Regions from separate parts of the Lysinibacillus sp. FSL P2-0066 genome, predicted to be linked through region 2. Evidence: riboswitches for the same ligand, from Rfam matches in the RefSeq annotation. Region 2 holds a riboswitch; the other holds the start of a gene.

Region 1 (3,424 bases), 970 kb from region 2:
ACCGACAACAGGTATAGAAATACTAAAAAAGATCGTTAAAACAGCACCAACAGAAGCCCCTGATGAAACCCCTAGTGTATATGGATCTGCTAATGGATTTTTTAATAAACCTTGGAATGCTGCTCCAGCAATAGCTAGAGATGCGCCTACTAGTCCCGCTAATAACACGCGAGGCAAACGAATTTTCCAAAAGATATTGGCGGCTGTTTCATCAACCGCCTTATTCCACAATACTTCTAGTGGAATATGAACTGAGCCTATTGCTACGCCACACCAGATGCTAATAAGAAGAAGCGTACATGTTAGTGTATAGGCTAGTGCTATTTTTTTCACTTAAATACCTCAGGATAGATCGCTTTTGCTAATTCTTCTAGACCTTCTGCTAAACGTGGTCCTTGACGACTTGTTGTGCTTTCATCTACCTGCACAATCGCATTATTTTTCACGGCATTAATCGTATCAAAGCCCGCACGTTTTGGTATCTTCGTTAAAATATCTGGTACATAATGATATGTCACCACGATGACATCTGGGTTTTTCGCGATAATTTGCTCTGCATCAATTTTATACCAATTATCGCCATCTACAGCTACATTCTCTGCATTGAGCATTTCAAGCATTGCATTCATAAATGTGCCATTACCAGCTGTATAAATATCTGGCTCATCCGATGCTTCAACTAACACTTTTTTTGGTTCAACGTCCTTGACTTTAGTCAAAATTCCTTCTACTTTAGCCTTCATATTAGCGACAATTTTTTCTGCCTCTGGTAATTTTCCTGTAGCACGTCCAAGCTGCTCAATTGTCGTATATGTTTCATTAAAGTCTTGTGCATTTTTTACTACAAATACTTTTAAACCTGCCGATTCAAGCTGTGCAATAGCCTCTTCTGAAAGAGACATGCTAGATTCGTGAGAAAAAACGATATCTGGTTTTAAGGCAATAATTTTTTCAATATCGTATTCCATGCCGCCAACCTTATCCTTCTCAGCTGCCTCTGGTGGATAATCGTCGTTGTCAGTAACACCAACTATTTCATCATTTAAACCGAGTCCAAAAAGAATTTCAGTGTTACTTGGAATAAGTGAAACAATTTTCTCCGGAGGTGCTTCGAGTGTAATGTCCTTACCAAGGGCATCTGTTATTGTCATTGGGAATGTTGCTTCATCCACCTGTGCCTTTTCTTGCTGTGTTTGCTGCTCATTAGCTGGCTTGTTATCCTTTGCTTCCTGTCCACAAGCAGCTAGCAAGCCCACTGCTAAAAATGCTGATAATCCTATTTTCCAAAATTTCTTCATGTGAATCCTCCTTGGTTGATCCGTGCGATATTTCTTATTCTAATCAAAATAATACCCCTCATCTTTGAAAGATGAGGGGTCAAAATCGCACCAAAAAACTGATACAAAATCCACCACCCTATCCTCGTAGGTTGTATGTCGTTATAAAGGCAGGTCTCCTGGCTAGTGCTGCTTGCGATTTTTCAAGCCTTCCCGAAATATTCAGTGGCATCATTTGAAAAAACTCACACTTACAGTGGCGGGACCGCATCGGAATTACACCGATTTCCCTTTTCACTTTACTTAAGTAAAGAACCTTTATAATATTCAGTTGATTTCATTATACATGAAAATGAAAGAAGTCGCCTCCATTCAAGACGACTTCCAAGCTATTATACAATTTCAGAAAAGTATTGGACTGTTTTCATTTGAGCACCCATTTCTCTTAATGACCATGTCTGCTCTAAATAAACGTCCGCAAGTTTTTCATATTTCCCACCAAATTTATGTGCCCATTCAACCGCTACAACACTTTCATAAAGATGAGCCATCTTTTTCGCCATATCTTTTGCTTCAAAAGTTTTCGTCGCTTCGTCTAAAGCGCTAAAGAGTTGTAGTTTCGCAGACATATCCTCCAATTTTTCTTTAACGATTTGTACCAATGAGCTGTCAGCTAATTTGTCTAATCGTTCCTTCATCTCATGTACAAACAATTCATGGGCATGGAACTTATCTACCAAACGAATGAGTTCTAAGGCCAAAATATTAGCCGTCCCCTCCCACACCGTCAACACTTGCGCGTCTCTTAATAAGCGTGGCGTTACAAAGTCTTCGATATAGCCATTACCTCCGTGTAATTCAATTGCCTCACTAGCATAATGAACGGCTTGCTCTGCCGTTTCCTTTTTCATAATGGCAATATATAAACGATTCATAATAAGGTCTTGCTGTGTTCCCTGTCCACTCGTCACTTTATCGTATAACTGAATAAGATCAAAAACTGTCGCTACCTCCACGTGCAACTTAGCTGCAAATTTACCTAAAGCATCCTGAATCATAGGGTATTGTGTTAAGGGCTTGCCAAATGCATGTCGATTGGTTACATAATGTTTTGCCTCTAAGAAGCCGCGGCGCATAATACCAATTGAAGCGACTGCATTACAAATTCTTGATAGATTTAGTGCTTCTAGCATGTAATAAATCCCTTTATTTTGCTCTCCTACAACATAGGCAAGTGCACCTTCAAATTCTACCTCACCAGAGGGAACAGCCCGAACCCCTAGTTTATCTTTCAGTCGGCGAATACGTAGATGATTCGCTGTTCCATCTTCTTTGCGCCATGGAACTGCAAACAACGTTAAGCCTTTGGAACCTGCTGGCGCATCTTCTAGTCGCGCCAATACCATCGCTACACCACACATGCCTGCATTGGAGGCAAAGTATTTTTCACCATATAGACGATACGCAGTGCCATCCTTTCTAGCCTCCACCACATTTGCACCAACATCAGAGCCTCCTTGACGTTCTGTTAAAAATGTCGCACCTTCATATAAATCTGTGTCACCTGTTGCACAAACATGTGGTAAAAAACGCTGCTTTACCTCTTCATCCGCATAATGATCTAATAGATAGGCAGTAGCCATCGTCAATGTTACGGGACAGTAAAAACCAGGCTCTGCATGTGATAGCATATAACCTTGCGCAAAGCTATAAACATAATTACCCTTGTGACCTAGCTGCGGAATATCCTTGTGTACATAACCGACAATCCCTGTATTATATGTCTCTTCAATCGTCTTTTTATAGCCATCATTAACCCAAACCTCTGATATCTCTTCACCATAGGCATCATATCTTTGAAGGCGAGGCTCTCCCTGTCGATCTGTATACTTTGCCCTCGTATCAATATCACCTGCACATAGCTCACCAAAATCTGTTAACTCTCGATGTGCATAGGATAAAAACTCTTTATCTAACATCATTTCTAATATTTTTTGAAGCGTTTCATCCTCGGTAAAAAAGTTCGAAGTACGCATTTCTTCTTGTTGTAATACTTTCATGCTATCTCACCTCTTGCCCCTTCAAAGATTGTTTTAATATTTTGCCTGATGCATTGCGTGGTAGCGCTTCCACTTTTTCGAAAATAC
Region 2 (3,424 bases):
TAGAGCCTGCTGTATAAATGTCTGGCTTAGGGCTAACCTCTAAATAAACATTTTTTGGCGTCTTTACGTCCTTCACCTTCGTTTGGACTTCAGCAATTTTCGCTTTAATCTCTTCGTTTAATTTATTTCCTTTATCCGCAACATCCATCACTGCAGCAATTTGTTCGATATCTCCATAAACATCTTCGAAAGTAGTCGCAGATTGAATAACAAACACTTTAATTCCTGCATCCTCAAGCGGCTTTAGTGCATCCTTATCACCGATTGTATAAGCAATGACAACATCTGGCTTTAACGCTATAATTCTTTCACTGTTAAAATTCATAGTATCAGAGACACGTTCAATTTTTTGTGCTTCCTCTGGGTAAGTATCGTACTCAGTTGCCCCCACAATTTTATCGCCAACACCTAAAGCAAACAAAATTTCAGTATTACTCGGTTGTAATGATACGACTGTTTTCGGTACTTCATTAAACTCTATTTCCACTCCACGATCATCTGTCACTTTATAGCTTGTTTTCTCTTCTTGTTGTATATCCTGTGAAGCTTCTTTATTTGTTGTATCTTCAGCCGTGCCACAGCCTGCTAATACCAGTGCAAGTAAGAGCACTGATAGCCATTGGAAATTAAATACTTTCTTCATTGTTATTCTCCTTTTTCTTTTTCATTGGGTAAGATTTACTAATAAATGGTATTTCAGCTATTCCTGCTTGCTGATTCATAAACACAGCCATAACAAAACATACATTAGCTAATAAGCCAAGGTAATCGAAAAGAATAGCAGGAACCTCTCGTTCTTCTGATACTTTGTGTAAGATACGATATGATTTTTTCGCTTCACTGCGGCAAAGATGTAGAGCAGCAGCGGCCTCTGTTCCTTGTGGTAAAACAAAACTTTGAATCTCTTCCTTCACATGGCGAACGTAAAAATCATACCGCTCACTTAACCAAGATAAATCCTCTTCAGTTACTGCTAATTTCCCACGAACTGAGCCATTTACATGATAAGCCATAGGTAAAATAAGCAATAAATCCTCAGCAACAACTTGAACATCCTCTTTTTTTACTGCAGCTAATGCAACTCCTAAATGTGTTGTAAGGCTATCTGTTCGAATTTCAAAATCTACCGTTGAAGCTTTCTCACGCATAAATGGATAACAAGAATAACGGGCATCTTTTTTCACTTGCTTCCCCCCTACTTTCTATAATGAAAAATTCTTACTTGAAAGGCATAAAAAAATCGCTCCTTTTGCAAAGGAACGACAAAAATAACATAATAAGTACCATCAAACTGGACATAGCCTATGTATTTGCCGTATATCCTCCTAGCTTCCGAGAAGTTTTTATACGTTCAAATAAAGGTCGGTCTCCTGGCTTGTACAGTTCATCACATGAAACAAATGAGTTATAAAGGACCTTCCCATCTTCTTTGAGACAGTGGTAAATCTTTATATTGGCTGTACTTACAGTTGCGGAAACAGCTCCGGTTTTTCACCGAATTCCCGATTATGCTAACTAGCACCTTTATTCTGCAAGAATATTTCATTTGTAAAGCAGTTTATCATATATGCTTCAGAAAAAATAGCTATACTTAGAATGGATAACTTTAAAATTACAGCAATATTGCTACTTTAAGAGAAAAATTAAAACTGTTTAATAAGTTTACTACAATAGTGTTTCAATTGCTTGTTCAATATCAAGCTGTGAATCTGTTGGTTCAAAGCGAGCAACGGTTTTACCATTAGCATCTACTAGAAATTTTGTAAAGTTCCAGCGAATATTACGACCATCTAAAAAGCTTGGAGCAAGTTGAACTATTGCTTCTGCCAGCATTTTCTCCTGCATACTTGCCTTCCCAAATTCGCGGTAATCCGCTTCATGCTTTAAATAATTAAAGAGTGGATGTGTTGCCTCTCCATTTACCTGTACAAGCTCAAAAATCGGGAATGTGACTCCATAGTTTACCTTGCATAGATGCTTAGTTTCCTCTCCATTTTCAGGATTTTGATGACCAAATTGATCACAAGGGAATCCAAGAACTACAAAATTCTCTTTTCCATATTTATCATACATTTTCTGTAAGTCTTCAAATTGATATGTAAATCGGCATTGGTTTGCCGTGTTAACAATTAACATTGTTTTTCCACGATATGTTTCCATCGATAAAATTTCACCATTAGGCTTTCGTACTAGATAATTATAAATGCTCATGCCATAACCTCTTTTTTTCATTCATTATAGTTGACTATTCTACAGTTCATCAAAGAATTTGCACAAAAAAACACCATCTCGCTACTTTGAACGGATGGCTGACTTATACTTCTTTTTATATTTAGCATCTTGTTCCTCATTAATTAAACGATGGGCAATGTCTAATAATTTCGAGTCATTCGTTTGATCATATAGCTTTTTAAATGACATAATAATATCCTGGCGAATAAGAGATGGCTGTTTTTCATCTATACATGTTTGAAATCTTTTAGCTAGATACGACACAACCAAATCTCTTTGTACCTGACCCGCTTGTCCAATTTTCCAAATTGCTTGTAATGCATGCCTCGCTGTAGCATATTGATCATCGTAAGTCACAGCCCAAATCTTTAAAAAATCCTCCAAGACCCTTTCTTCTGGATCACTTTTTGCAGCTAAAGCACATAAAATTTGTGCAGCACGTGCACGAGAATAACCATTATTGTATGTAAGTGCTTTTATTAGCTGTTCCCAAACTGCATATGTCCAATCTACAGGTTCCTGCATAATTTTCATTAATTCCTCGTAAGATTCATATTGAATATCGCGATCATGCTCTGTTAGATTACTAAAAAGTTGCAAAATCTCTTTTTCCATAATTTATCCCTACCTTTATTGTTTCAGAACGTAATAAAACTTGATTTATGGTACACTTAACTTAATTTTTTTCGCAAAGAAGGTGAGTTTATGAATAAATTTCATGCTAGGAAATTGATTTTTCGGTTGATTGTGATTTTATCACTACTTATAGCTGCCTATTTTGTTATCCCCGTATCCATGCCTTTAATACTTGCTGGGATTAGTGCATTTTTCTTAGAACCAATTGTCATGTTCTTTAAACGGAAATGGAAAATGTCACGGAAAATAGCAGTTGCTTTTATTTACATAGTGAGTGTTTTTGTTATTTCTATTATTTGCTATCTTTCCATTACACAAATTATGACGCAAATAATTTTACTGTCTAAGCAAGCTCCTTATTATATTTCCAAGCTATCAGATATGTGGCTTCATATGCAAGAAAATATTTCTAAATACACAGAAGACTTTCCACCTGAAGTAAGTGCTTCGCTTCAAAAAACCACTATGGATTTCATAAAGAAAGTCGAAGAATCCTTTTTAAGCTTCTTTAATTATAGCAAAGTTTCTGCCTTCTTTTCAGAGATACCCAGCCTAT

Evidence for each region. A riboswitch is a leader RNA that binds a small molecule or an ion and turns the genes downstream of it on or off. The one in region 2 is predicted to bind cobalamin.
Region 1: linked by a shared signal. The riboswitch ahead of MKZ14_RS02660 (ABC transporter substrate-binding protein) and the one ahead of MKZ14_RS20770 (hypothetical protein) in region 2 are both predicted to bind cobalamin.

What each region holds. Positions count from the first base shown of each region.
Region 1 covers NZ_CP150202.1:538,188-541,611, reverse strand. The annotation lists gene MKZ14_RS02665 (iron ABC transporter permease) at 1-333, opposite strand, end outside; gene MKZ14_RS02660 (ABC transporter substrate-binding protein) at 330-1,298, opposite strand; cobalamin riboswitch at 1,429-1,612, opposite strand; gene MKZ14_RS02655 (acyl-CoA dehydrogenase family protein) at 1,670-3,337, opposite strand; gene MKZ14_RS02650 (long-chain-fatty-acid--CoA ligase) at 3,339-3,424, opposite strand, start outside.
Region 2 covers NZ_CP150202.1:4,179,498-4,182,921, forward strand. The annotation lists gene MKZ14_RS20765 (cobalamin-binding protein) at 1-643, opposite strand, end outside; gene MKZ14_RS20770 (hypothetical protein) at 627-1,184, opposite strand; cobalamin riboswitch at 1,343-1,541, opposite strand; gene MKZ14_RS20775 (glutathione peroxidase) at 1,666-2,211, opposite strand; gene MKZ14_RS20780 (hypothetical protein) at 2,293-2,847, opposite strand; gene ytvI (sporulation integral membrane protein YtvI) at 2,938-3,424, shown strand, end outside.